4 regions of the Streptomyces sp. NPDC046197 genome follow, and region 2 is predicted to be linked to each of the others. Evidence: riboswitches for the same ligand, from Rfam matches in the RefSeq annotation. Region 2 holds a riboswitch; each other region holds the start of a gene.

Region 1 (7,214 bases), on a different contig from region 2:
GACTCCTCGTAGGCGGTCGGCGGCGCGTCCGCGAACAGCTGGCGGGGCAGCACACCGGTCCACAGCTCGTGCATCCCGCCCGCGGGGTCGCACACCGACATCGGCTGCCAGGTGTCACCGTGGTAGCCGCCCCGCCAGGTCAGCAGCCGCTGCTTGCCCGGACGGCCGAGCGAGCGCCAGTACTGCAGGCACATCTTGACGGCGACCTCGACCGACACCGAGCCGGAGTCGGCGAGGAACACATGCTCCAGCCCCTCGGGCGACATGTCGACAAGGAGCTTGGCGAGGCGTACGGCCGGCTCGTGGGTGAGGCCGCCGAACATCACGTGACTCATTCGCGCCAGTTGCTCGTGGGCCGCCTCGTTGAGCACCGGGTGGTTGTAACCGTGGATGGCCGACCACCAGGACGACATGCCGTCCACGACTTCGTCCTCGGTTCCGTCCGGGAGCCTCAGCCGCAGCCGGACCCCGCTCGCCGACTCCACGACGAGCGGTTCCTGCCGGCCCGGCATCGGACCGTACGGGTGCCACACGTGCCGCCGGTCGAGCTCCAGCAGCTCGGGCACGCTCGGGCCGGGCCGGTCAGGCATTGGGCGCGAGGTCCGTACCGGCGCCCCTGCGGCGTACGGCGACCAGGTCGGTACGCGGCTCGTTGCCGGACGGGGCCGAGGCCGGTGCGGAACCGCAGATGCCGCCACCGTCGTGCGAGCCGCAACCGCCACCCTCGTGGGATCCGCACCCGCCATCCCCGTGGGATCCGCAGCCCGCGACCGCGGGCGTGCTGCAGCCGCCGCCGTCCAGGGCCCGGTGCTCCGGCAGGGTGACCTGATCGGTGCCCTCCACCTCGAACCCGGCGTCCGCGATCATCTCCAGGTCGGCCTTGCCGGCCTGGCCCTCGCTGGTGAGGTAGTCGCCCAGGAAGATGGAGTTGGCCAGGTGCAGGGCGAGCGGCTGCAGGGTGCGCAGGTGGACCTCGCGGCCGCCGGCGATGCGGACCTCGACGTCGGGGCAGACGAACCGCACCATGGCGAGGATGCGCAGACAGCGCTGCGGGGTGAGGTTCCACTCCTTGGCGAGCGGGGTGCCCTCGAACGGGATCAGGAAGTTCACCGGAACGGAGTCCGGGTCCAGCGCGCGCAGCGAGAAGACCACGTCGACCAGGTCCTCGTCGCTCTCGCCCATGCCGGCGATCAGACCGGAGCAGGCGGACAGCCCGGCCGCGTGGGCCTTGTGCACCGTGTCCACCCGGTCGGCGTAGGTGTGAGTGGTAGTGATGTCGCCGTACGTCGACTCGGAGGTGTTGAGGTTGTGGTTGTAGGCGTCGGCGCCGGCCTCCCGCAGCCGCTCGGCCTGGCCGTCGGAGAGCAGACCGAGACAGGCGCACACCTCGACGCCCTCGTTCTGGTCCTTGATCGTCTTGATGGTCTCCGAGACCCGGTCCACGTCACGGTCCGTCGGACCGCGCCCGCTGGCCACCAGGCAGACCCGCTTGGCGCCGCCGGCCAGCCCGGCCGCCGCGGCCCTGGAGGCGTCGTCGGGCTTGAGCCAGGTGTACTTCAGGATCTCGGCCTTGGAGCCCAGCCGCTGGGAGCAGTAGGAGCAGTCCTCGGGGCACAAGCCGGACTTGAGGTTGACGAGGTAGTTCAGTTTCACCCGCCGACCGAACCAGTGCCGGCGCACCTTTCCGGCCGCGGCCACCACATCGAGCAGGTCGTCGTCGGAGGTGGCCAGCACGGCCAGAGCTTCCTCGCGGGTCGGCAGCTCGCGCCGAAGCCCCTTGTCCACCAGCGTGTTCAGCAGGTCCATGAGGTCCGATCCTGTCCTAAGGTGCCGCCTCGGGCCAAGGAGAGTTTGCACAACAGAGACGGTTCGACGTGTGGGTATTGCCACATCCTGGGCCGTCGGCCGTCCCGCTAGTGTCTGTGCACTGCCTACAAATGCCCCGGAGGAGCCATGGCGTTCGGCTGGATCGACGAGCAGGGGGAACTGCGCCGCCGCGCCGGACTCGTAAGGGCGCTTCGTCCGCGTCCGGCCCATTCACCGCTCCTCGACCTGGCGAGCAACGACTACCTCGGGCTGGCCCGCCACCCCGAGGTCACGGAAGGGGCCGCGGCCGCGGCCCGCACCTGGGGCGGTGGCGCCACCGGCTCCCGCCTGGTCACCGGCAGCACCGAGCTGCACCGCGAACTGGAAGACGAACTGGCCGACTTCTGCGGCTTCGAGGCGGCACTGGTCTTCTCCTCCGGATACGCGGCCAATCTCGCCGCCGTCACCGCGCTCGCCCCGCACGGCTCCCTCATCGTCTCGGACGCGGGCAACCACGCCTCGCTGATCGACGGCTGCCGGCTGGCCCGCGGCACCACGCAGGTCGTCGCCCACGCCGATCCCGAGGCCGTGCGCAAGGCCCTGGACACCCACGACGGACCGGCCGTCGTGGTGTCCGACACGGTCTTCTCGGTCGACGGCGACGCCGCCCCGCTGGCCGCGTTCGCGGCGGCCTGCCGGGACCACGGCGCGGGGCTGGTCGTGGACGACGCCCATGGTCTGGGTGTCCTCGGTGACGGCGGCTGCGGCGCGCCGCAGGCGGCGGGGCTGGCGGGGGCCGGCGACGTCGTGGTGACGGCCACGCTGTCGAAGTCGCTCGGCAGCCAGGGCGGCGCCGTGCTCGGGCCGGCACCGGTGATCGACCACCTGGTCAACGCGGCCCGGACCTTCATCTTCGACACGGGTCTCGCTCCCGCCGCGGCCGGCGCGGCCCTGGCGGCACTGCGGCTGCTGCGCCGTGAGCCGGAGCGGGCGGCCCGGGCGCGCGCGGTGGCGGCCGAGCTGCACGCACGCCTGACCGCCCTGGGGCTGGAGGCGGTACGTCCGGACGCCGCGGTGGTCTCCGTGCGCGCGCCGTCCCCCGATGGGGCCGTGCGCTGGGCGGCCGAATGCCGTGCGGCGGGCCTGGCCGTGGGCTGCTTCCGTCCTCCTTCCGTGCCCGACGGCATCTCACGGCTCAGGCTGACCGCTCGCGCGGACCTCTCCGGGGAGCAGATCGAACGCGCTGTACGTGTGATCGGCGAAACGCGACCATGAGTCGGCGTGACACGGCCGTGCCTCGCGCGATGCGTGTGTGATCAGTCGGGTCGGGGCGCCCGCGGGTGCGTCACCGGAGCGTGGTGAGGAATCCCGCCCAGCTCTCGGGGGAGAAGAGCAGCGCGGGGCCGGCCGGATCCTTGGAGTCGCGCACGGCGAGCAGCCCGGCCCGGGGACCGGAGCACGGCGAGGCCGTCTCGACGCAGTTGTTCGCTCCGGTGCTGTAGCTGCTGCGCAGCCAGCGCACACCGTGCAGATCGGTACTGGAAGGTACGTTCCGAGGCAGAGCAGACATGGTGCCTCCTTACGCGGTTACCCGTCGTCACCTATCCCGGCGATGAAATCCAACGAGTCCTCGGGTGAAAGGGCGTGGATCTGGAGGGTGTTGAAGGCCTCGGTGTAGGCCTCCAGGTCTTCTTTCCGTTCGAGGTAGAGGCTACTCGTCAACTGGTCGAGAACAACCACATCCAGATCAGAAGTGCTCGGAAATGACAAGATAACGAAAGGGCCGGTGAGTCCGATGTGCGCCCCCGCGGCGAACGGCAGGACCTGCAGCCGAACTTGGGGCAGGCGCGCCGCCTCCGTCAGCCGCGCCAGCTGCCGGTTCATGACCCCAGGGCCGCCGACCTCCCGGCGCAGCACCGCCTCGTCCAGGACCGCGCTCAGCTCCAGCGGGCGATCCGCCCGCAGCACGTCCTGGCGGGCCAGCCGCACCTCCACCAGCGCGTCCAGCCGGTCGTGGTCGAGCCCGTCCACGGCGGCCCGGGTCACCGCACGGGCGTACTCGGGTGTCTGCAGAAGTCCGGGCACGACCGAGGTCTCCAGCGTGCGCATCCCGCTCGCCTGGGACTCCAGACTGATGAAATCCCGGTAGGTGGGCGGCAGTACGCCGCGGTAGGCGTGCCACCAGTGGTGACGGCCGCCGTCGTCGGAGCCCGCCAGCACGGTGAGCAGGTCGCGCAGATGGGAGTCCTCGACCGCGTAGGCGTCCAGGAGTAAGCGCACATCGGCTGGTTTCACGCCGCTGGCGCCGGTCTCGATCCGGCTGACTTTCGACTGGTGCCAACCCACGAGCCGGGCCGCCTCACCACTGGTGAGACCCGCACCGGTGCGCAGCGCGCGCAGTTCGGAGCCGAGTTTCCGGCGGCGCACCGAGGTTCCGTGCTGCATGGGCTTACTCCCTACTCCTTCCGGGCCGCCCAAATACGCTCTGCCGTCGCAGAGTTCACCGCTTCGAGCGACAGATATATGCACATCTTGGTGGATCGCCACCCGTGACAGACGCGGTAATGGCAGTCTGACGACGAAGCACCAGTCCGGGACCGTACTCGAACCATCCGCTCCGTGTCGGACTGCGGTCCCGTGGGAAAGGGACGACGTCGCCATGGCAGACCATCTGGAAGCATCCGTCACTCTGCCGAGCGATCCGGCCTCGGTCGCCGCGGCCCGCGGCTACGTGGTGGGCACCCTGGCGGAGTGGGGCCTGTCGTCGGACACGGACGCCGCCGACACCATCCGGCTCATCGTCTCCGAACTCGCCACCAACGCCGTGCAGCACACCTTCGGGCAGTCACCCACCTTCACGGTGGATCTCGTGCTCGACCGTGACGAACAGCTGCACATCGGGGTCACGGACAGCCATCCGCGGTTCCCGAAACGACTGCCGGCCGCCGTCCAGCAGGACAACGGCCGGGGCATGGTGATCATCCGGTGGCTCACCGCCGAGTGCGGCGGCAGGATGACGGTGCGCCCCACCCGCGAGGGCGGCAAGACCGTCTGCATCGAACTTCCGTGGACGGTGCCGGCCCGGCCGGTCACGGCCGCGGGCCAGCAGGAACCGTAGGGCGCACGTCAGCCCGGAGCCGGGCCGCCCGGCCGCCCACGCATGCGCCGGCGGCGCGGTGGGCGCGTGGGCCGCCGCACGGCGCAGTACGGCAACCCGAGGGCGGTGGCGGCGCGTCAGGACGCCACCACCACCCCCAGGTGGTCAGCTGACCCGGCCGTACCAGACGCTCCTGGTCCAGATCTTCTGCAGCTTCACCACGTCCCCGGTCTTCGGAGCGTGCCAGATCCTGCCGCCACCCGCGTAGATGCCGACGTGGTAGACGTACGAGCCGGAGTGGAAGAACACCAGGTCCCCGGCCTGACGGCTGCTCGCCGAGATGTGACGGGTCTTGTTGTACTGACCGGCCGCCGTACGGGGCAGGGTCTTGCCCGCCTTCTTGAACGAGTACAGCGTGAGCCCGGAGCAGTCGAAACGCCGCGGGCCCGCCGCCCCCCACTGGTAGGGGGAACCCTTCTTGGACGCCGCGATCTGGAGCGCCCTCGTCGCCAGCGTGGCGGCCGAGGCGTCGGACGCGGCGCCCGGGACCACGATCGAGCCACCCACGGCGGCGATGGTCAGGGCCGAGGCCGTACCGGCCCGGGCCATCAGCGACGGGACACGATTGAGCGCAGTCATGCGCAACCCTTCGTCAGCCGCCTGTGAAGGATGACCTGTCGGATTCGGGCTGGCGAAGTTGCCCGGCCGCGTTGCCGCGGCTTCACCCCAAGGGCTGCTCGGCCCGGTCATGGCGTGACCGTTCCGGCGACCCGTCGTGCTTGGGTCCTCCACTCCTGCCGATCCACTCCTGTCGACCGGTCATCCGGGCGGCGGCAGGACTCGGCGTCCGCCCGGACCGCCCCGCCGCTGTGGCGGGGGCTTGTCGTCAGACACGGATCTTCACCTACGCATGTCCGAAAAACCCAACGGAACCGGGGGTTTGTGTTGTTACTCACCACTCACCCGTTCGGGTGGACACCCGCGCCCTCGAACGGCCGTCGCGTCTCCCGACGAGCCCCGGACCAGCGCCGGAACAGCTCATTCCGCCATTTGGCCACGCGCGTTGCGCAACTGGAGCACCCCCGAAAAAGGGTCTGCGTCTACGCCGAAAGGCCGTACGTCATTTGGTCCGTTTCGACGCCGCAGCGGACGCCCTGTCAGCGCCGGGGACGGGGACGCCCGGACGATGCGTCAACTGCCGCCGTCGGGGGGCAATGTGACGCGGCGCGTGCGCCGCTCGCCGTCGAGCACGCGCAGCGCGCGCGCCAGCGTCGCGGCGTGCAGTTCGTTCTCTCCGCGCTGGTGCATCAGCGCGAGCGCCGCGCGCAGCTCGGCCGCCTTGCCGACGAGTGCCTGAGCGGCCCTCAGGCCCCGGTAGGTGTCCTCGTGCCGGGCCGGGTTGATGCGTCCCAGCAGGTCCACCACCTCCAGGTAACGGTCGATCAAGTCGGCCTCGGCGCGGGTCAGCGCCGGCAGCGGCGGCAGTTCCGGAGGCAGCATCGGCGCCTCACCTCGGGTCCGAAGTGGTGCCGGGCGTCCTGCGGCTGGAGACGATCCGGTCCACCAGCCCGTACTCCAGAGCGCCCCGCGCGTCCAGGATGGTCTCCCGCTCCAGGTCGGCCCGCACCTGGTCCCGGGGCCGGCCGGTGTGCCGTACGAGCATCTCCTCCAGGCGGGCCCGCACGCGCACCAGCTCCTCCGCCCTGATGACGAGGTCGGACGCCCGTCCCTCCACGGTCTCGGACAGCGCGGGCTGGTCGAGCAGCACGCGGGCGCCCGGCAGCGCGAACCGCTTGCCCGGCGTACCCGCGGCGAGCAGCACCGCCGCGGAGGCGGCCGCCTGCCCCAGGCAGACCGTCTCCACGTCGCAGCCGACGAACCGCATCGTGTCGTAGATCGCCGCCGTCGCGCTGAAGGAGCCGCCCGGGGAGTTGATGTACAGCGAGATGGTGCGGTCGGGGTCCCGGTGCTCCAGGTGCAGGAACTGCGCCATCACATCGTTCGCCGAGGTGTCGTCGATCCGGGTGCCGAGAAGGACGATCCGCTCCTCCAGCAGCTTCGCGTACGGATCCAGCGTCCGGAAACCGGCGCTCGTGCGCTCGGTGAACTCGGGCAGGACATGGCGGGCGGACGGTCGGGTCATGGCACACCCCTCTGTGCGGCAGGGCCGTCTCCGGCGGACTGACCTTCTGTAAAAAATGTACAGGATGTACGCACCGCTCGGGATGTCGGACCGGCGGCTGTCGGAAATGTCCGGGTCGTGCGCGGCGCACTCCTGGGTGAAGCTGGAGCGACGGCCGCTCGACGACCC
Region 2 (7,214 bases):
GCTCAGGTCGGAGTCGAGCAGCTCGCACAGCGCGACGTCCTCGGCCAGGCCCAGCCGTGCCGCGCGTTCCCGCAGCCGCAGCACCGGAAGCGTCGCGATCCCCTCCCGGAGATCCGTTCCCGGCGTCTTCCCGGACTCGTGCGAGTCCGACGCGATGTCCAGCACGTCGTCCGCCAGCTGGAAGGCGACTCCCAGCCGCTCCCCGTACTGGGTGAGCACGTCCACGACCGTCTCGTCGGCGCCGGACATCATCGCCCCGAACCGGCAGGACACGGCCACCAGCGAGCCCGTCTTGCCGCCCAGCACGTCCAGGTAGTGGTCGACCGGGTCCCGCCCGTCCTGCGGCCCCGCCGTCTCCAGAATCTGCCCGGTGACCAGCCGCTCGAACGCCACGGCCTGCACGCGCACCGCCTCCGGGCCGAGGTCGGCGAGGATCTGCGAGGCCCGGGCGAACAGGAAGTCGCCGGTGAGGACCGCGACCGAGTTCCCCCAGCGGGTGTTCGCGCTGGCCACCCCACGCCGCACCGCGGCCTCGTCCATCACGTCGTCGTGGTACAGCGTCGCGAGATGGGTCAGCTCCACCACCACGGCCGACGGTACGATCCCCGGCGCATACGGGTCTCCGAACTGCGCCGCGAGCATCACGAGCAGCGGCCTGAATCGCTTCCCGCCCGCCCGCACGAGGTGCTGGGCGGCCTCCGTGATGAAGGGGACCTCGCTCTTCGTGGCTTCGAGCAACCCTTCCTCGACAGCCGCCAACCCGGCCTGGACATCGGCTTCGAGAGCCTGGTCCCGCACGCTCAGCCCGAACGGCCCGACGACGGTCACGAGGGGTCTCCTGTCTGCTGGTGTCTGCTGGGTACTACACGGTTTGTCGATAGGTCGCTGCCAACACTCAAGTCAGCGTATCCGGTCACGTTTCGATCACCGATAGCGCCCACCCATACAGGCCAGGCGGTATCGGATCACGCCCGGTATGTTTTTGATCAACCAATAAGAACAGATATTTGTCGACTTACCCCTCTTACCTCGTTCATCCGTCTTCGTCACCGGATCGACGCCACTGCGCCACCCTCGCCCACGGACGACATCCGAACGGACCACGGTGGCGCTCACCGCCACGACACGCCGCACGATCCGCGCGCAACCAGCACCCGGCGCCCGGTGCCCGATGCCCGGCAACCGATACTCCGACCCGCCTCCGACCACCGGCTTCGACCACCGGCTTCGACCACCGGTGCCGAAGCTGCGGCGTCGACCTTCGCCGGGACCTCCACCCCCACCCCCTTGAGACATGCCCACCCCGGCGCACCTCCGCCCTCGGCCCTCTGCGCTCGACCCCGGGCCCTCCTCCGAGCGGGCCGGCCCGGCTTCGGTGCGCCTGCACACCCCCGAAAGTGACAGCCCTCACACGCCGCTCCCGGATTGCCCGATTTACCCTTATTGAGGCGCCAATTCCCCTTAGCCGCATATGCACTTCAGCCACCAAACCGTGAATTGGGTCACGTCGGCCCCACGACGCCGCCTCCCCCGCTTATCCCCGTTTCCCCTTTCTCCACACGCCAGTTGACCCTTGACATTCGCAAAGGATCAATCTCCTCATACGCCTCACATCAAGGTCAACTAGGACGATGTGTGAATCGGCTACTTGTTTCGGACATGTGCTCTCGCATACGTTCCCGGCCGTCGGGCGGACGCCGAATCCTGCCGCCGCCCGGGAACCCATCGACCGAACCACGCATGGCAGGAGCGGGGGACCCAGGTAAGTCGCCGGGCCGGCGTCGTACGTAACCGTCGTACGCCGTGCCGGAACGGCTCGGGGTGAAGCCGGTGCCCTCAGGGGCACGGCCGGGCACCTCCCAGCCCGAACCCGACAGCTCACCTCGCAGGCGACGGAGAGGAATCAACCATGCCCGCAAAGGGTCTGCTCCGCCGTTTCCGCACCGCCCGCCCCGCCCGCACCCTGGCCGTCGTCGGCACCGGTGCGGCCGTTCTCGCCCTGCCGCTCGTCGGCGCGACCACCGCCTCCGCGGCCCCCACGACGTCCGTCAAGGCCGTCGCCACGGTCGGGTACCCGAACAACCTCGACGGCTGGATCCGCGCGTCGCTCGCGCTCATGGCGCACAAGGGCATCCCGGGCACGTACAACGGCATCTACCGCAACGTCATGCGCGAGTCGTCGGGCAACCCGCTGGCCATCAACCTGTGGGACTCGAACGCGGCCAAGGGCATCCCGTCCAAGGGTCTGCTCCAGGTCATCGACCCGACGTTCCGGGCGTACCACGTCTCCGGCACGTCCTACGACATCTACGACCCGGTCGCGAACATCACGGCAGCCTGCAACTACGCGGCCGCCCGGTACGGCTCGATAGACAACGTCCACGGCGCGTACTGACATTGAGATCCGGCGGGCGCGCGGCAGCCGTGCGCCCGCTGACGTTCCCTGACGCTCCCCGGCGCTGCCCGAGGGCCCCCTGACACCCTCCGGTGCCTAGTGCCCCGGCAACAGTCGGTCGAGGACGACGGCGATGCCGTCGTCCTCGTTCGACAAGGTGACCTCGTCGGCCACCGCCTTGAGCTCGGGATGCGCGTTCGCCATGGCGACGCCGCGGGCGGCCCACTGGAACATGGGGATGTCGTTCGGCATGTCGCCGAAGGCCAGGGCGTGTTCGCGGCGGAGCCCCAGATGTTCGGCGGCCAGCGCCAGCCCGGTCGCCTTGTTGATGCCGCAGGGCTGGAGCTCGACCGTCCCCGGCCCCGACATGGTGACCGTCGCGAGGGAACCGACCACGCTCCGGGCCGCCGCCGCCAGTTCGTCGTCGGACAGCGTGGGATGGCGCAGCAGCACCTTGCTGATGGGCGCGCACCACAGGTCGTCGCGCCGCTCGACCCGCACCGCGGGCAGGGTCGGGTGCGGCATGAGGTACCCGGGCTCGATGAGCGTCAGCCCGTCCACGCCGTCCTGGTCGACTGCGGCATACACCTGCCCGACCTCGGCCTCGATCTTGCCGAGCGCGGTCTCGGCCAGTTCCCGGTCCAGGGTGACCGACCACAGCAGCCGGTGCACCCCGGCGTCGTAGAGCTGCGCGCCCTGCCCGCACACGGCGAGCCCGGCGGTACCCAGGTCGTCGAGCAGCGGGCGCACCCGCGGCACCGGCCGCCCGGTCACCACCAGATGCCGGGCGCCGGCCGCCGCCACCCGGGCGAGCGCGGCGAGGGACCGGTCGGACAGGGTGTCGTCGCCGCGCAGCAGCGTTCCGTCCAGGTCCGTGGCGATGAGGGCATATGCGAGGGGTGCGGCCATGATCAGAGAATACGGATGAGCCGCCCCACCGACTCGATGCGAATCGGACGACCCAGCCGCTCACTGCCGTCCCGGCCGCAACCCCCAACTCCCCTCGCCGCGTCGGCTCTTCACCAGGGGGTCCCGCCGGTTCCGTCGTGGTGCTGCCGCGGCGGCCGAACCTGGTGGTGAGCTGGATCACGACGACCCGCGCGGGCCGCTTCCGCTTCTCGGTTCTTCAGCCGTGGACCCCCCGGTTCTTCAGCCGTGGCTCTCCTCCCGGTCCTTCAGCCGTTGACCCCCTCCCGGTTCTTCAGTCGAGGACCCCTTCCCGATCCTTCAGCCGTGAGCCCCTTCCGGGGCCTTCAGCCGTGAGCCGCGGCCAGGTGTTTGGCCAGCCGCGGGGAGGCGAACTCCGTACCGCACACGAAGCGCATGACCGGGCCGTAGGACGCGGCCGCGGGCAGGCCGGTGAAGTACAGGCCGGGGACGGAGGAGACGTAGCCCGCGCCGAGCTTCGGGGCGCCGCGGCTCACCGCGAGTTCGGTACGCAGTTCGTGGCCGAGGAAGTCCATCGCCGCGATGTCGACGCGGTAGCCGGTCGCCGCGATGACGTGGTCGGCGGTCAGCTCCTGCGTGCTGCCGCCGAGGGTCTGCACGGTCAGCGCCGGGCGGCCGTCCGGGGCCTCGGCGCGGAGGATGCGGGTCACCTCGTGGACGGGCACCTTGCCCTCGAAGCGGTCGCGCAGCCACCAGGCGCCGAGCGGGCCGAGGACCCTGCGGACGAGATAGTGGCGGGTCTGCGCGGGCAGATAGCGGTACGGGTGCGGGTAGTAGCTCAGGGCCCACAGCGACCAGGCGCGGCCGAACGGGGACTCGGGGCGCAGCTTCGGCTGACCCCACGGCGGTGCGCCGAAGGCGACCTTGCCCCGGCCCCGCGAGACCAGCCGCACCTGCGCCCCGGCCTCGGCCGCCAGCGCGGCCGTCTCCAGCGCGGACTGGCCCGCGCCGACGACGATCAGCTCCTGGCCGGCGAACCGGCTGAGGTCGTGGTGCTGGGAGCTGTGCGAGACCGGACCGGTGGACGCGGGGCCGTCCGGCGCCGCTCCGGCCAGCTCCGGCGGCAGGTGGGACAGGCCGAACAGCCCTGTCGCCACCACGACCGCGCGAGCCGTGAACTGCTCGCCGGAGTCCAGCTTCAGGTCGAAACCGCCGCCCGGCCGCCGGTCGGCGGAGACCACCCGCACCCGCTCCAGCTCGGGCACCAGCTTCTGCTGGAACCACTCTCCGTAGGCGATGAAGGTTTCGACCGGGATGATGTCCTCGTCCGTCACCAGCCGCCTGATGCCCGCCGCGGCGCAGTAGTCGCCGAGCGTGTGGCCCTGCTGCGGGGCGTCGATGCTGGAGGCGACCGGAGTCGACTTCAGCAGCATTCCGACGGGCATGTGGTCGCGCCAGCTGACCATGGGCTCGCCGAAGACGCGGACCGGGATGCCGCGCGCTCGCAGATGCGCGGCAGTGGACAGGCCGAACGGCCCGGCACCGATGATTGCTACCGGTTGATTCACGAAGTCCCTCCCCAGGACGTACTGTTCGTCACTTCGTGGGCCGGTTCGGGCGACGGGACCGGCCGTCCGAACTGGTGGTGCCGCGGGTCCGGACGACGGGGCCGCCCGGAGCGGCGGTGTGCCGCAGTTCGGACGACGGTGTGGCCGCCCGGACCCGGTGCGGCGCCGGTTCCAGGCGCTGCCAAGGTCAGCTGCCCGAACCGGTCGTGCTGCCGCGGCGGTTGGTCCGCCACAGCTGATAGAGGTGCTTCGCGCCCGGCCGCACGAAGCGTGCGAGCATCGTGAAGAACGGCAGTGGGTCGTCACCCGCGAGCCAGGCCAGCTCCGTCCCGCTCGGCCGGCCCGGCGCGTGCGGCGTCGTGTAGCCGCTGCGTCGGTAGGCGAGGAGGGCGGGCAGGTCGATGTTCTCCACGATGTACCGGTGGCCGGCCCGCTGTTCCCCCTCCGGAACGGTGCGTCCGGTCAGATCGAGATGCATGGCGCGTACGACGTCCACCCCCGACTCGTTCTCGAAGAGCCGGAACTGGGCGCCCATGCGCGGATTGAAGTCGAGGAGCTTGTACTGTCCGTCGCGCCGGTCGAAGCGCAGGTCGAGGTCGATGATGCCGGCGAAGCCGATCTGTTTGATGAAACGTGCGGCGAGGTCGGCGAGTTCCGGGTTGTCCACGACGTACGCGTTCGCCGTCATGCCCGCGTGCGGCGGCCAGGAGCGGACCTTCACACCGGTGAACATCGCGAGCGGGGTCGAGTCCTGGTCGAAGTAGGCGTGCACGATCCAGTCCTCGGCCTCCTCCCTCGGCAGGTACTCCTGGAGGATCACGCCGGGCCGCTCGCCCCAGTCGCGGGCGAGCGCGAGCAGGCCTTCGCGCGTGGTGATCCTGGTCGTGCCGTTCACGGCCGGCCGGCTGCGCCGTACGAACGCCTCGCGGTTCTTGGCCACCACCGGGAACCTGGCCTTCTCGGCGAAGGTGGCGATGTCGTCGTACGACTGCGGGAACGCGGCGGCCGGGCTCGGGATGCCGTGCTCCACGCACAGTTCGTGCAGGCCCTGCTTGCTGGCCAGACGGCGCGGGAGGCCGGGGGCGACACGCGGAAAGAGGTAGTGACCCTTGAGTTCGTCCTGGTGTTCGGCGATCAGGACGGCGGCCTCCTCGTCGGTGGGGACGAGGACGGCCGGCCGGCCGACGCGGCGGGCGATGCGCAGCAGGCCCTCCACCAGGTGGTCCGCCTCCTCGGTACCCCTGGTCGGCCAGACGAACGCGCGTTTGAGGTAGCGGGAGGAGGCGGCAGGGGTGTAGCGGTCCTCGGTGATCGCGTACATGGGGACGCCCAGCCGGCCCAGGCTGCGGATCGCACCCACTCCGCCGTGATGCAGCGGGTAGTCGCCGAACTTCACGATCAGGCCCGGCACGTCACGGTCGGCCCCGAAAGGCACACTGACGGCATTCCTGGCCACGGGTCCCCCCACGTGTCCCCCCTACGGAGCGGACCCACCCCGTCCGCGTCCCCCAAAGGACGCTAAGCCGGAATTGCCCCCTCCGACAAGACCAATTCGGACATTGCAAACTCTTTAGACACTGCCCAAGAGGGCCGACTCACCCGTAACGTGTGGCCTGGCCACATGGAAATACGGGAAAGGAAGGCAGTACCCCATGCCCCCCTTCGAGGTCCCCGAGGGCGACCCCTTCGGTCCGCACAACCTTCCCTACGGCGTCTTCTCCCGCGCCGGCTCGCCGGAGCGGACCGTCGGCGTCCGGCTCGGCGACCGCGTCCTCGACGCCGGCGCGGCGGCACGGGCGCTGGGCTCGCCCTACGCCTCCCTGCTCGCGCAGCCCACCCTCAACCCGCTCCTGGCCGCGGGCCGTACCGCGTGGTCCGACGTCCGGCGCGCGCTGACGGCGTGGGTGTCGGTGCCGTCCCACCAGGAGACCGTGGCGCCCTTCCTGTACCCGCTGTCCTCGGTCGCCCTGCACCTGCCCTTCGAGGTCGCCGACTACGTCGACTTCTACTCCTCGGAGAACCACGCGCGGAACGTCGGGCACATCTTCCGCCCGGCGGCCGAGGACTCGCTCACCCCCAACTGGAAGCACCTGCCGATCGGTTACCACGGCCGCTCGGGGACGGTCGTCGTGTCGGGCACGGACGTCGTACGGCCCTCGGGACAGCGCAAGGCCCCTACCGACCCCGCCCCGGTCTTCGGGCCGTCGATCCGTCTGGACATCGAGGCGGAGGTCGGCTTCGTGGTGGGCGTGCCGTCACGGCTGGGCACGCCGGTGCCGACGGCCGACTTCCGTGAGCACGTGTTCGGGCTGTGCCTGCTGAACGACTGGTCGGCGCGCGACATCCAGGCCTGGGAGTACGTC
Region 3 (7,214 bases), on a different contig from region 2:
GAGCGGCTCCAGCAGCAGGCGCATCTCGAGCAGGTCGGCGGCATCCTGCTCGGTCGGCTCCGCGACGCACGCGCCCGCGTGCCGCCGGGTCACCACGAAGCCCTCGGCCTCCAGGGTGCGCAGGGCCTCACGCACGGGGACGCGTGAGACGCCGTAGCGACGGGCGAGGACTTCCTCGGTGAGCCGGCCGCCGCGCTCGTAGACACCCGCGACGATGTCGTCCCGGATCGCCGTGCACACCGAGTGCGCCGGAATACGCATGCCCGACCTCCGCCTTAATCCCCGTGAAACGTCGACGATGGACGCCTGTTCCGTGACTCTATTGCAGCGCGCGGGAATTTCCGATGGCGGGCCGGAATCCATGGAGTTTTTTTGGACAGCGGGGCGTCCGAAACGCCAAAGCCCCGGCACGAGCGGCCGGGGCTTCGGGACGTCTGCTGTGGCGTCAGGCGTTCACACCGTGCTTGCGGAGATAGGCCACGGGGTCGACGTCGGAGCCGTAGTCGGGACCCGTACGGGCCTCGAAGTGCAGGTGCGGTCCGGTGGCGTTGCCGGTCGCGCCGGACAGGCCGATCTGCTGGCCGGGCACGACGGTCTGGCCCACCGAGACACCGATGGACGACAGATGGCCGTACTGGGTGTACATGCCGTCGGCCATCCTGATCACGATCTGGTTGCCGTACGCCCCGCCCCAACCGGCCTGGACGACGGTGCCCATGCCCACCGCGTGGACGGTGGTGCCGCTAGCGGCGTGGAAGTCGATGCCGGTGTGGGCGCCGGAGGACCACAGCGAGCCGCCGGTCTTGTAGCCGGTGGAGACGTACGAGTCGAAGATCGGCGCGACGAAGGCGTTGAGGCGCCTCCGCTCGGCCTCACGGGCGGCGCGCGCCTTGGCCTCCCGCTCCTTCTTCGCCTGCTCGGCGGCCTCCTTGCGGGCGGCCTCCTGGGCCAGCTTCTGCTCGGCCGCCTGCTTCTGGGCGGCGGCCTGGGCGTCGATCTTCGCGGCGACCGAGTCACCGATCGTGATGACCGGGGTGAGGCCGGTGTCCTCCGGGGCCGGGGTCTCGGCGGCGAGCGCCGGAACGGCGGCGAGGGTGCCGATGACGCCGGTGGTGGTGAGGGCCGCGACGCCCGCCGCGCGGGCAGTGGTGCGGTGCATCCGGCTGGGACGACGATGCTTCCCCGAGGCGCGGGTGAACGCCATGTAGACGCTGGTCCTTTCCTTCCCTCTCGCCTACCGGGTTAGCTGACGGGTTCGGAGCAGGAAGGTCTCCTACGGACCCCCTCGCTCGTGCGCGGGCGTCCGATTCACCCCAGGGACGGTGGGTCCCCGGCTCCCCTGGCTCGCGCCGTACGGGGATTCGGCGATGGCTGTCCGGTGTCGCGGCTGCGACGCACTGCCTGACGGACAGCCGGGTTGACGCTAAAGGGGGCGTCTTCCAATTCCCAAACGGATCAGGAGTTTTGTAGCGCATGCCACAGGGCAGACAGGCAGCCTCTCCCTCAATTCGGACATCGTTCGGACATCCTTCGGACACATCGTGGGGCCCTGGTGGCGCTTCGCTCACCAGGGCCCCACGCGCGTGTGCCGCTCGCCGGCAGGTCCGGCCGTACGCGCACGACGGCCGGCCGGACCGCCGCGCGATGTGCCTCTACTCGGCCGGTACGACGGTGACTTGGCCGATGCCGAGGGCCTCGACGGGCTCCTTGATCTGCGCCGCGTCGCCGACGAGGACCGTCACCAGGCGGTCCACCGGGAAGGCGTTGACGACCGCCGCGGTGGCCTCGACCGTGCCGGTGGAGGCGAGCTGCCGGTACAGCGTGGCCTGGTAGTCGTCCGGCAGGTACTGCTCGACCTGGTCGGCCAGCGTGCCGGCCACGGCCGCCGCCGTCTCGTACTTCAGCGGGGCGACGCCGACGAGGTTCTGCACGGCGACGTCCCGCTCGGCGTCGGTGAGCCCCTCGGCGGCGAGCCTGCGCAGCACCGTGAACAGGTCCGCCAGGGCCGGGCCGGTGTTGGGGGTGTCGACCGAGCCGCTGATCGCGAGCATCGCCGCGCCCGAGCCGTCGGGGGCGGAGCGCAGTACCTGGCCGAACGCCCGCACGCCGTAGGTGTAGCCCTTCTCCTCGCGCAGGACACGGTCCAGGCGGGAGGTGAGGGTGCCGCCGAGGCAATAGGTGCCGAGCACCTGTGCGGACCACACGCGGTCGTGCCGGTCGGCACCGACACGGCCGATGAGCAGCTGTGTCTGGACGGCGCCGGGACGGTCCACGATCACCACGCGGCCGGTGTCGTCGGCGGTCACCGGTGGCACCGGGTGCGGCTTGGCCGGCGAGCCGGTCCAGGCGCCCAGGGTCTCGCCGAGCAGCTCGTCGAGGTCGATGCCGGTGAGGTCGCCGACCACCACGACGGTGGACGTGGCCGGCCGCACGTGCCGGTCGTAGAAGGCGCGGACGGCCGCCGCGTCGATGCTCCGGACCGTCTCCTCGGTGCCCTGGCGCGGGCGCGACATGCGCGTGGCGGCCGGGAAGAGTTCCTTGGACAGCTCCTTGGCGGCACGGCGGGAGGGGTTGGCCAGCTCGTGCGGGATCTCGTCGAGGCGGTTGCGCACCAGTCGCTCCACCTCGCTGTCGGCGAACGCGGGCGCCCTGAGGGCGTCGGCGAGCAGGCCGAGCCCCTTGGCCAGGCGCGAGGCCGGAACCTCCAGGCTCAGCCGGACGCCCGGGTGGTCGGCGTGCGCGTCAAGCGTGGCGCCCGCCCGCTCCAGCTCGGCGGCATACTCCTCCGCCGAGTGCTTGTCGGTGCCCTCGGAGAAGGCCCGCGCCATGATCGTGGCGACGCCGTCCAGGCCCTGCGGCTCGGCGTCCAGGGGCGCGTCCAGCAGCACCTCGACGGCGACGACCTGCTGGCCGGGGCGATGGCAGCGCAGCACCGTCAGGCCGTTGTCCAGCGTCCCGCGCTCGGGCGCCGGGAACGCCCACGGCTTGGCCTCGCCGGCCTTGGGCTGGGGGTGGAACTCCATCGTGGCGAGCTCGGTCACTTCGCCTCCTCGGTGTCGTCGGTGGCCGTGGCGTCCGCGTTCTTGGCGTCGTCCCGGGCGTCGTCCTGTGTGCCGTCCTGTGCGCCGTCCTGTGCGCCGGAGGCGGTCGGCTCGTAGACGAGCACCGCGCGGTTGTCGGGGCGCAGGCGGGCCTTGGCGACCTCCTGGACCTCCTCGGGCGTCACCTCCAGAACGCGGTGCACGGCGGTCAGCGCGAGCTGCGGATCGCCGAACAGGACGGCGTAGCGGCACAGTTCGTCGGCGCGGCCCGCGACCGTACCGAGCCGGTCCAGCCACTCGCGCTCCAACTGGGCCTGGGCACGCTCCATCTCCTCGGCCGTCGGGCCCTGCTCGGCGAACCGGCCGAGCTCCTCGTCGATGGCCTCCTCGATGACCGGGACCTCGATGTCGCCGGAGGTCTTCACGTCCAGCCAGCCCAGTGAGGGCGCCCCGGCCAGCCGCAGCAGGCCGAAGCCGGCGGCGACGGCCGTACGGTCGCGCCGGACGAGCCGGTTGTACAGGCGGGAGGACTCGCCGCCGCCCAGAATGGTCAGCGCCAGGTCGGCCGCGTCGCACGCGCGCGTGCCGTCCTGCGGGAGCCGGTAGGCGGCCATCAGGGCGCGGGCCGGAACCTCCTCCTCGACGACCTCACGCAGCTGCTCGCCGATGATGTCGGGCAGCGAGCCGTCGCGGGGCGCGGGCTTGCCGTCGTGGGACCGGATCGAGCCGAAGTACTTCTCGATCCAGGCGAGGGTCTGCCCGGGATCGATGTCGCCGACGACGGAGAGCACGGCGTTGTTCGGCGCGTAGTACGTGCGGAAGAACTGCCGGGCGTCCTCCAGGGTGGCCGCGTCCAGGTCGGCCATGGACCCGATGGGCGTGTGGTGGTACGGATGCCCCTCCGGGTAGGCGAGGGCGGTCAGCTTCTCGAACGCCGTGCCGTACGGCACGTTGTCGTAGCGCTGGCGGCGCTCGTTCTTGACGACGTCCCGCTGGTTCTCCATGGACTCGTCGTCCAGGGCCGCCAGCAGGGAACCCATGCGGTCCGCCTCCAGCCAGAGGGCGAGCTCCAGCTGATGGGCGGGCATGGTCTCGAAGTAGTTCGTGCGCTCGAAGCTGGTCGTGCCGTTCAGCGAACCGCCCGCGCCCTGCACCAGCTCGAAGTGACCGTTGCCCTTGACCTGGGCGGAGCCCTGGAACATCAAGTGCTCGAAAAGGTGAGCCAGGCCGGTACGTCCCTTGACCTCGTGGCGGGAGCCGACGTCGTACCAGAGGCACACCGCCGCGACCGGGGTCAGGTGGTCCTCGGAGAGCACCACGCGCAGGCCGTTGGCCAGGCGGTGCTCGGTCGCTGTCAGGCCGCCGGAGCCTGCCTCGGCTGTGGCCGTGTGACCCATGGGCATGTCGTCCCTTCGATCGCGGTGGCGGTCGTGGAACCGCCGTCTTCCTGCCGTCCTGCCACTGTATGCAAGCGCGCGGACGCCTGGCGAAGTTCCGTGAGGCCGTACGCCGAGAGCGAGAACGCCGTCACCCGGAGCAAGCGCGGTGAGGCCGCGCGGAAGCGCCGGGGCGGGCCGGCTGCCCGGGAGCGGCAGGGCGGTTCCCCGGGAGCGACAAGGCGGGTTTCGGCCCGGGGCCCCGGGCCGGACGGCACCCGGGGAGCGCCGGGGCGGGCGGTCATGACCGGGTCCTGTTCCCGCGCTGTCGGTCCCGCGGTCCACAATGGTCCGCGTCAGATCGTTCACGCCTCAGCAAGGAGCCGGCAGCGATGGCCCGCCGCAGCACGAAGACCCCGCCGCCCGACGACCCGTACGAGGAGAAGATCCTCGACATCGACGTCGTCGACGAGATGCAGGGCTCCTTCCTCGAATACGCGTACTCGGTCATCTACTCCCGCGCCCTCCCGGACGCCCGCGACGGCCTCAAGCCGGTGCACCGCCGCATCGTCTACCAGATGAACGAGATGGGCCTGCGCCCCGACCGCGGCTATGTGAAGTGTGCCCGCGTCGTCGGCGAGGTCATGGGCAAGCTCCACCCGCACGGCGACGCGTCGATCTACGACGCCCTGGTGCGCCTGGCGCAGCCCTTCTCGATGCGCGTGCCCCTGGTGGACGGCCACGGAAACTTCGGCTCGCTGGGCAACGACGACCCGCCCGCCGCCATGCGGTACACCGAGTGCCGGATGGCCGAGGCCACCGGGCTGATGACGGAGTCCATCGACGAGGACACGGTCGACTTCGCGCCCAACTACGACGGCCAGGAGCAGGAGCCGGTGGCCCTGCCGGCCGCCTTCCCGAACCTGCTGGTGAACGGCTCGTCGGGCATCGCCGTCGGCATGGCCACGAACATGCCGCCGCACAACCTCGGCGAGGTCATCGCGGCCGCCCGCCACCTGATCCGCTACCCGAACGCGGACCTGGAAGCCCTGATGAAGCACGTCCCCGGCCCCGATCTGCCGACCGGCGGGCGGATCGTGGGCCTGCCCGGGATCCGGGACGCCTACGAGACGGGCCGCGGCACCTTCAAGATCCGCGCCACGGTGTCCGTGGAGACGGTCACCGCGCGCCGCTCGGGCCTGGTCGTCACCGAGCTGCCCTTCACCGTCGGCCCGGAGAAGGTGATCGCCAAGATCAAGGACCTGGTCGGCGCGAAGAAGATCCAGGGCATCGCCGACGTCAAGGACCTCACCGACCGCGCACACGGCCTGCGCCTGGTCATCGAGATCAAGAACGGCTTCGTGCCGGAGGCCGTCCTGGAGCAGCTGTACAAGCTGACGCCGATGGAGGAGTCCTTCGGCATCAACAACGTCGCCCTGGTGGACGGCCAGCCCCTGACGCTGGGCCTGAAGGAGCTCCTGGAGGTCTACCTCGACCACCGCTTCGACGTCGTCCGGCGCCGCAGCGAGTTCCGCCGCGGCAAGAAGCGGGACCGGCTGCACCTGGTCGAGGGCCTGCTCACGGCGCTGCTGGACATCGACGAGGTGATCCGGCTGATCCGCGCCAGCGAGAACTCCGCCCAGGCCAAGGAGCGCCTGATGCGGCGGTTCTCGCTGAGTGACGTCCAGACCCAGTACATCCTCGACACGCCGCTTCGCCGCCTCACCAAGTACGACCGGATCGAACTGGAGGCGGAGAAGGAGAAGCTCACCGCGGAGATCGAGGAGCTGACCCGGATCCTGGAGTCGGACGCGGAGCTGCGCAAGCTGGTCTCCGGCGAACTGGCCGCGGTCGCCAAGCAGTTCGCGACCCCGCGGCGCACGCTGCTGCTGGAGGCCACCGACACCCCGGCCGCCGCCGTGCCGCTGCAGGTGGCGGACGATCCGTGCCGTGTCCTGATGTCCTCGACCGGCCTGCTGGCCCGCACGGCGAACGGCGACCCGTTCCCTCAGGCCGCGGACGGCAAGCGGCAGAAGCACGACGTGATCGTCTCGGCGGTCCCGGCCACCGCCCGCGGCGAGGTGGGCGCGGTGACCTCCGCCGGCCGCCTGCTGCGGCTGAACGTCATCGACCTGCCCCAGCTGCCGGAGACGACCTCGGCGCCGAACCTCTCGGGCGGCGCGCCGCTGGCGGAGTTCGTCTCCCTGCAGGACGACGAGACGGTGGTCTGCCTGACCACTCTGGACGAGTCCTCGCCGGGCCTGGCGCTGGGCACGGAGCAGGGGGTCGTCAAGCGCGTGGTGCCCGACTATCCCGCGAACAAGGACGAGTTGGAGGTGATCTCCCTCAAGGAGGGCGACCGGATCGTCGGCGCCGCCGAACTGCGCACCGGTGAGGAAGACCTGGTCTTCATCACGGACGACGCCCAACTCCTGCGCTACCAGGCCTCCCAGGTCCGTCCGCAGGGCCGCCCCGCCGGCGGCATGGTGGGCATCAAGCTGTCCGAGGGCGCCAAGGTCATCTCCTTCACAGCCGTCGACCCGGCGGCGGACGCGGTGGTCTTCACGGTGGCGGGTTCTCGCGGCACGCTCGACGACTCCGTGCAGACGACGGCGAAGGTGACCCCGTTCGACCAGTACCCGCGCAAGGGCCGCGCCACCGGTGGCGTCCGCTGCCAGCGGTTCCTGAAGGGCGAGGACTGCCTGTCCTTCGCCTGGACGGGCCCGATCCCGGCGCGGGCGGCGCAGAAGAACGGCAACCCGGCCGAGCTTCCGGACATCGACCCGCGCCGCGACGG
Region 4 (7,214 bases), on a different contig from region 2:
GAAGGACGGCTCGCCGACCGCCAGGTCCCCGCCGTGCCAGGTCCTGGACGGTGTCCCCGGCTCGCGGGTGTCGTACCAGCGCAGCGCGTCGTACTCGCCCGGCAGCAGCCCCGGCGTGCGTCCGCTGTCCGCGGCGACCGCGACCTGGCGGTGCCGGCGCCCGATCGCCCGGTCGTCGATCCGCGGGAACTCGATGCCGGCGTCGTCCAGGGCGCTGCGGCGCATGCGCCCGGTGGCCGGATCGATCACGGCCCGCATCAGGCGGCTGCGGTTGCGCTCGCCCCCGGTGTCCCCGCCGAGCGACAGGCGGGACCACTCCACGTATTCGAGGACGACGGACCCGTCGCGATCGGTGTCGTGGGCGTTGACCGTGTGCCAGAGCCAGAAGGCCTCGTCCTCGGCCCACCGCACCGGTGAGCCGTCCCGCGGGATCAGGGCCACCCGCGTGCCGGCCTCCGGCCGCCAGTCGATCAGTGAACCGCCGCTGAGGGCCGCGGAGAGGTCGAAGAACACCGGCCCGAGCACCAGCACCACGTACCGGCCGGTGAGCGCCATGTCGTGGATCATCATCGGCTCGTCGACCCCGTCCACGGGGGTGGGACCCCGGGGCACGGTGCCGTCCGGTGCGATCAGGGACCAGGTCAGGTACGGCGGTTCGAGGGCGTAGCAGAACACCGCCATCTCCCCGGTGACGGGGTCGATCTTGGGGTGGGCGGTGATGCCCGCGGGCAGTGCGCCGCCGAAGGTCTCCTTGCCCACCGTCTCCAGTTCGGCGGTCACGCGGAACGGGCAGTCCGACTCGGCCAGCGCCATCAGCCGCCCGGCGTGCCGGATTACGTTGATGTCCGGCAGGTTCTTGAAGGTGTGGGCCAGCTCGGGGCCCACCTCGTCCGGCCCCGGCGTGATCATCGACGTGATGCCGCCCCACAGCGCCCGGCCCGCTTTCTCCTCCGCGAGGAGGGCGGGGGTGCGGACGAATCGGTTGCGGTAGCGGGCCGTTCCCTGCTCGAACCAGACGCGGTGCAGCATGCCGTCACCGTCGACCGGGAACAGGTACGAGCCGATCGGTGTGAACCGCGGATTGGGGCCGTTGCGCAGGTAGACCCCGTCCAGGTCGTCCGGAAGGCGCCCGTCGACCTCCAGGCGGACCTCGTCCACCTCCTCGGTCACCGGGGTGAACGGCCCCGACAGATGGGCCACCCGCAGGGGATCGAAGGACCGTGCGGCGGGAACGGTCATGGCTGCCTCCCAAAGGACACCATCCAGCCTCGCGGGCCCCTTTCCGGCCCGCAACGGGGTCGTCGGCCAGTTGCGGGGAGTCGTCGCAGGACTGGCGGCGTGCCGGAATGGGCCGCAAGAACGCGTAGCGCCGGTGACGGACGGGCGGGGCGGCGGCGCCCTGTGGAAGACTCGCCCTGTGATCATCGAACGTGCGTACGCCCACAGTGCCGACTTCGACGAGGAGGAGTGGCCGTGGTCCGTGCCCTGCGTCCGCACGCTTCTCGCGGACGGGCTGAAGTTCACGGCGCCGGTCACCTTTCTGGTCGGTGAGAACGGCTCGGGCAAGTCGACTCTGGTCGAAGCCCTGGCGGAGGGGTTCGGACTCGACTCCTGGGGCGGCTCGCACGACTGGCGTTACGCCAGTCACCGGCCCAAGTCGGAGCTCGGCGAACGGATCCGGTTCGATGCGGCGCCGCGTGGCCGCCGCATGGTGGGCAGCTGGTCGGCCCGCAAGGGGTTCTTCCTGCGGGCCGAGACGGCGTTGCACGCACTGGACCGGGAGCGGCTCGCGCCCCAGGTCGTCAGCCACGGCGAGGGCTTTCTGGCCGCGTTCCGCAGCAAGTTCCTGCACCCGGGGCTGTATGTGATGGACGAGCCGGAGGCCGCGCTGTCCTTCGCCTCCTGCCTCGAACTGCTCGGACACCTGGACCAGTTGGTGAAGAAGGGCGGCCAGGTCATCTGCGCCACCCACTCGCCCGTGCTGACCGCGCTGCCGGGCGCGGACATCGTCGAGGTGGGCGAACACGGCATGCGTCGGGTGACATGGCCCGAACTCGACCTCGTCGACCACTGGCGCCGCTATCTGGCCGACCCGCAGGCGTACCTGCGGCACATCCTCGACTGACTGCCTGGGTGCCAGGCTCCGATCCGAGGACCCCGCTCCCCGGCCCTCGTCCGGGCCCCGCTTTCCGGGCCTGCCCGAGCCCTGTCTCCCCGCGGGCCGGCCCCGCGGAGCGGCCCGCACCAGCGGGGCCCGCACGAGGGCCGGGTGGGGCGCAGCCGTCACGCGGGCCGTACGGCGCCCTGAATGGCCTGGGGGCCGGCGAAGAAGATCGACTCCTCACGTATGGACGCCCCCGGACTCGGGGCGTGGACCATCATGCCGTTGCCGGAATAGAGGCCGACGTGCCCCGCGTCACCGTAGAAGAAGATCAGGTCCCCGGCCCGCAGCTCGGCGAGGGAGATCGCGGTGCCCGAGGCGGACTGCTCGTACGCGGTGCGCGGGAGGGCGACGCCGGCCGTTCGCCAGGCGGCCTGGGTGAGGCTGGAGCAGTCGTAGGAGTCCGGTCCTGTGGCGCCCCACACGCACGGCCTGCCGATCTGCGCCCGCGCGAAGTCGAGCGCCTTCGCCGCCTTCCTCTCGTAGGCCGAGCCCATCGGTTCGCCGACGGGGACCGCCTCCGCGACGGGCGGGGCAGCCGGGGCGGCGAACGACGGTGTGGTGACGGCCTGTTCCGGGGCGGGGGCGATGTCGGCACCCAGGGCCGTGCCGCCCACGTCGACCGGCAGTGCCGGGACGAACTCCGCCGACTGCTGGAGCACTTGTTCCGGTCCCGGGTAAGGGCTCGGCCAGGACTCCTCGGAGGTGGGCCAGGGTGCGGTCGCCGGAGCGGCCGCAGCCGGGACGGGCGCCGCCTGGACGGGCGGCGCGCTGTGCTGGGCGGCGTGCCGGGCCAGCAACTCGCGTGCCTGGGCCACCTTCCGCTGGAGCCGCTCCTTGGAGGACCACCACGCCGGCTGCCGGGGCCGGGCGACCGTGGCCGGCAGGGCCCTGACGGTTTCCAGCTGCGTCTCCGGAGGGGTGGGCAGCGGCACCGACATGGTGCGGGCGGGCAGTTCCGCCGGTGCTCCGGCGGTCGTTTCCGCCGGAGTTGCGATGACGGTCGGTTCCATCGGGGTTACGGCGGGCAGTTCCGGCAGCGCGCGGGCGGGCAACTCCGCCACGGGACCGGCCGTGAGCGCGGCGCCGGGCCCCCCGGTGAGCTCCGGCCGGGCTCCGGTCGTCACCGCGGCATCGGGGCCGGCGGTCAGCTCCAGCAGTGCGGGGAGGTTCGCTTCCCGTCCGAGGCCGGCCGGACCGTCGATCGCGCCTCTTGCCGACGCCGCAGGACGGGAGTTGGCCGGTTTCGGCATGCGATCCGCGGGCAGGGCCGCCGGGACGCTGGGCCCGAACTGCGCGCGTGCCCCGTCGAACCACTGTTTGGCGATACTGTCCAGAAGCGGGTCGGCGTCCCGGGAAGCCCTGCCGGGCGAGGAGTTGGCGCGCGGGCGCCCCGCCCTGCTCATCGCCCGGGTCGCGTTGTAGTTCCCGGTGGAGGTCTCGGCCTGGTCGTAGAGGCTGCTGATTCGCTGCTGAACCTCAGCGCGGCTGGGTCCTCTGTCGTCCGCGGCGGTCGCAACGGCGGGGGTGCGGGTGCCGGGGAGGCTGGTGCCTCCCGGGCGCGAAGGTCGTTCCGGCGCCAAGGAAGACGTACTCCTTCCGTACACCGCCTACCGGGTTAGCTGTCGGGTTCGGGCGGACGGATCCGGAAGGTGTGCCCTACGACCGTTGCCCTGGTGGGCCGTTGGCCGATTCACCCCAATGTCGGTGGGTCCCCGGCTCCGGCTGCCCGTAGGGGCGCACCGGACTCGGCGGAGGTCGCACGATCCGGCGGGTTCGCCGGAGTCGATCGTGCGGCCTGGACGTCAACTTAGCGAACGTGTGTGCCTGGTGTGAAGATTGAAGCGCGAAATGTCCGATACGTATTCGTGACCTTCTTGTACCGGGCCCTTCACGAGGGCGATGTGCCTGCGTCTGCCGGCACGTGCGCGGGGTGGAGCGTCGTCGTCACCGGCCGGGCCGTGGTGGTGTCCCACCCGGGCGAGCACGAGCGGTCGGCGCGGGTCGGCCCGCCCCCTGGGTGCCGTCACCCGAAGAGGTCTTCGTGCGCATCCATCCGGAGCCGGCCACCGGGCGTGAGCTCGTCGGCGGGCGCACGCTGTACGGGTGGACCCGGTGCTGTGAGCCGCGGCCGCGCACGGGCGGCTCGGCCCGGGGGTGTGTCCCGAACGGCCCTGTCGGGTACCCGCCGGGGCGACGGAGGGTGGGTGTCGTGCACGGCACGCAACCCCAGCCGACCGCTGCACCGAACCGGAAGGATGCCCGATGTCCGTCGACACGCAGCAGGCGCCCACCGGACTCACGGACGAGGAACTCGCCACCCTGGACGCCCACTGGCGCGCCGCGAACTATCTCTCCGTGGGTCAGATCTATCTCATGGCCAACCCCCTGCTGACCGAACCGCTGCGCCCTGAGCACGTCAAACCGCGCCTGCTGGGCCACTGGGGCACATCACCCGGCCTGAACCTGGTCCACACCCACCTGAACCGTGTCGTCAAAGCCCGCGACCTGGACGCCCTGTGCGTCTGGGGCCCCGGGCACGGGGGGCCGGCCGTCCTGGCGAACTCCTGGCTGGAGGGGTCGTACACCGAGACCTACCCGGACATCACGCGGGACGCGGCCGGCATGGGCCGGCTCTTCAGGCAGTTCTCCTTTCCCGGCGGGGTGCCCAGCCACGTGGCTCCCGAGACCCCGGGTTCGATCCACGAGGGCGGCGAGCTCGGCTACTCGCTCTCGCACGCCTACGGCGCCGCCCTCGACAACCCGGACCTGCTCGTCGCCTGTGTGATCGGTGACGGCGAGGCGGAGACCGGCCCGCTCGCCGCCTCCTGGCACTCGAACAAGTTCCTCGACCCGGTCCACGACGGCGCGGTCCTGCCGATCCTGCACCTCAACGGCTACAAGATCGCCAACCCGACCGTGCCGGCCCGCCTGCCGGAGGCCGAACTCGACGACCTCCTGAGGGGTTACGGCCACGAGCCGATCCACGTCACGGGCGACGACCCGGCGGCCGTCCACCGCGCGATGGCGCACGCCATGGACACCGCACTGGACCGGATCGCCGCGTTCCAGCGCGCCGCGCGCGGGGGGAGCGGCGGCGACCGGCCCCGCTGGCCGGTGATCGTGCTGCGCACCCCGAAGGGCTGGACCGGGCCGGCCGAGGTCGACGGTCTGCCGGTGGAGGGCACCTGGCGCGCCCACCAGGTCCCGCTGGCCGCCGTCCGGGACAACCCGGAGCACCTGCGGCAGTTGGAACAGTGGATGCGCTCCTACCGGCCCGAGGAGCTGTTCGACGACAACGGCGCCCCGCGCCCCGCCGTACTGGCCTGCATCCCCCCGGGCGTGCGCCGACTGGGCGCCAACCCACACGCCAACGGCGGACTCCTGCTGCGCGAACTGCCCCTGCCGCCCCTGGAGCGCTACGCGGTGGACGTCGACAAGCCCGGCGCGACCCTGCACGAACCGACCCGCGTCCTCGGCGACATGCTCCAGGACGTCATGCGGGCCACCGCCGACCGCCGCGACTTCCGTCTCCTCGGCCCCGACGAGACCGCGTCCAACCGCCTCCAGGCCGTCTACGCGGTCAGCGGCAAGGCGTGGCAGGCGGGCACCCTCCCGGTGGACGAACACCTCGACCGGCACGGCCGGGTGATGGAGATCCTCTCCGAACACACCTGCCAGGGCTGGCTGGAGGGCTATCTCCTGACCGGCCGGCACGGGCTGTTCTCCTGCTACGAGGCCTTCGCCCACATCGTCGACTCGATGGTCAACCAGCACATCAAGTGGCTGCGCACCACCCGCCGCCTGCCCTGGCGTGCCCCCATCGCCTCGCTCAACTACCTGCTGACCTCGCACGTGTGGCGCCAGGACCACAACGGCTTCTCCCATCAGGACCCCGGCTTCGTCGACCACGTGATGAACAAGAGCCCGGAGGCGGTGCGGGTCTATCTACCGCCGGATGCGAACACCCTGCTGTCGGTGGCCGACCATGTGCTGCGCAGCCGCGACTACGTCAACGTGGTGGTCGCGGGCAAGCAGCCCTGCTTCGACTGGCTGTCGATGGAGGAGGCCAAGGTCCACTGCGCCCGCGGCGCGGGTATCTGGGGGTGGGCCGGTACCGAGGACGGCTCCCGCGAACCGGACGTGGTGCTGGCCTGCGCGGGCGACGTGCCGACCCAGGAGGTGCTGGCGGCAGCCCAGTTGCTGCGCCGGCACCTGCCCGAGCTCGCCGTGCGGGTGGTGAACGTCGTCGACATCGCACGTCTCATGCCGAGCGAGGAACACCCGCACGGCATGAGCGACTTCGAGTACGACGGGCTGTTCACCACGGACAAGCCGGTGATCTTCGCCTACCACGGCTACCCGTGGCTGATCCACCGCCTGGCCTACCGGCGCACCGGACACAAGAACCTGCACGTGCGCGGCTACAAGGAGATCGGCACCACGACCACGCCGTTCGACATGGTGGTCCGCAACGACCTGGACCGCTACCGCCTGGTCATGGACGTCGTCGACCGCGTCCCGGGCCTGTCCGTGCGGGCCGCGGCCGTGCGTCAGCGCATGGAGGACGCCCGGCAGCGCCACCACGACTGGATCCGGGAGCACGGCACCGACCTGCCCGAGGTCGCCGACTGGGTCTGGGACGGCTGACTCCCGGGGCACGACGGAGCTCGGGACGTGGTGCCATTAGGGCCGTCCGGCCCTGTGCCGGGGGCGTACGGCCTCGGGACCGGCCCGGGGAACCGAGAGACGATCGTTTCGGAAGAGCACGCGACGCGCGGTCGGCCGTACCCCTTTCCGGCACGGACCGTCCGCCGCACACCGGGCAGACGGACCGGGTGTGCCGGAAGAGAGGACGGCCGACGTGGGAACCGGCACCCGCATGATCGAGCTGGGCCGCGAAGAGGCGCTGAAGCTGCTGGCGAGCGTGCCCCTGGGCCGGGTCGGCTTCACGCAGCAGGCCCTGCCGGCGATCCGGCCCGTCAACCATCTCGTGCTCGACGGCGCCGTCGTGCTCCGCACCCACACGGGTTCCGCCCTGCTCACCCGCTCC

What was found. Region 2 has a riboswitch for cyclic di-AMP ahead of AB0A61_RS03315 (transglycosylase SLT domain-containing protein). Riboswitches for the same ligand answer to the same signal wherever they lie in the genome.
Positions count from the first base shown of each region.
Region 1: another riboswitch for cyclic di-AMP. It lies ahead of AB0A61_RS07610 (C40 family peptidase); the one in region 2 lies ahead of AB0A61_RS03315 (transglycosylase SLT domain-containing protein).
Region 3: another riboswitch for cyclic di-AMP. It lies ahead of AB0A61_RS23170 (M23 family metallopeptidase); the one in region 2 lies ahead of AB0A61_RS03315 (transglycosylase SLT domain-containing protein).
Region 4: another riboswitch for cyclic di-AMP. It lies ahead of AB0A61_RS18730 (NlpC/P60 family protein); the one in region 2 lies ahead of AB0A61_RS03315 (transglycosylase SLT domain-containing protein).

Region 1 covers NZ_JBEYZY010000004.1:114,527-121,740, forward strand. Annotated here, with positions in the region: gene AB0A61_RS07580 (adenosylmethionine--8-amino-7-oxononanoate transaminase) at 1-590, opposite strand, end outside; gene bioB (biotin synthase BioB) at 583-1,806, opposite strand; gene AB0A61_RS07590 (8-amino-7-oxononanoate synthase) at 1,954-3,081, shown strand; gene AB0A61_RS07595 (DUF397 domain-containing protein) at 3,152-3,376, opposite strand; gene AB0A61_RS07600 (helix-turn-helix transcriptional regulator) at 3,394-4,251, opposite strand; gene AB0A61_RS07605 (ATP-binding protein) at 4,466-4,924, shown strand; gene AB0A61_RS07610 (C40 family peptidase) at 5,069-5,542, opposite strand; cyclic di-AMP (ydaO/yuaA leader) riboswitch at 5,546-5,759, opposite strand; gene AB0A61_RS07615 (hypothetical protein) at 6,095-6,403, opposite strand; gene AB0A61_RS07620 (ATP-dependent Clp protease proteolytic subunit) at 6,411-7,046, opposite strand.
Region 2 covers NZ_JBEYZY010000002.1:133,252-140,465, reverse strand. Annotated here, with positions in the region: gene AB0A61_RS03320 (polyprenyl synthetase family protein) at 1-828, opposite strand, end outside; cyclic di-AMP (ydaO/yuaA leader) riboswitch at 1,718-1,907, shown strand; gene AB0A61_RS03315 (transglycosylase SLT domain-containing protein) at 1,910-2,395, shown strand; gene AB0A61_RS03310 (HAD family hydrolase) at 2,492-3,304, opposite strand; gene AB0A61_RS03305 (FAD-dependent oxidoreductase) at 3,649-4,851, opposite strand; gene AB0A61_RS03300 (ATP-grasp domain-containing protein) at 5,039-6,307, opposite strand; gene fahA (fumarylacetoacetase) at 6,504-7,214, shown strand, end outside.
Region 3 covers NZ_JBEYZY010000016.1:145,747-152,960, reverse strand. Annotated here, with positions in the region: gene AB0A61_RS23175 (GntR family transcriptional regulator) at 1-261, opposite strand, end outside; gene AB0A61_RS23170 (M23 family metallopeptidase) at 446-1,204, opposite strand; cyclic di-AMP (ydaO/yuaA leader) riboswitch at 1,217-1,377, opposite strand; gene AB0A61_RS23165 (pitrilysin family protein) at 1,653-3,041, opposite strand; gene AB0A61_RS23160 (pitrilysin family protein) at 3,038-4,444, opposite strand; gene AB0A61_RS23155 (DNA topoisomerase IV subunit A) at 4,810-7,214, shown strand, end outside.
Region 4 covers NZ_JBEYZY010000012.1:76,269-83,482, forward strand. Annotated here, with positions in the region: gene AB0A61_RS18720 (carotenoid oxygenase family protein) at 1-1,239, opposite strand, end outside; gene AB0A61_RS18725 (AAA family ATPase) at 1,418-2,125, shown strand; gene AB0A61_RS18730 (NlpC/P60 family protein) at 2,284-3,744, opposite strand; cyclic di-AMP (ydaO/yuaA leader) riboswitch at 3,753-3,925, opposite strand; partial or broken gene AB0A61_RS18735 (pyridoxamine 5'-phosphate oxidase family protein) at 4,078-4,268, shown strand; gene AB0A61_RS18740 (phosphoketolase family protein) at 4,427-6,811, shown strand; gene AB0A61_RS18745 (pyridoxamine 5'-phosphate oxidase family protein) at 7,044-7,214, shown strand, end outside.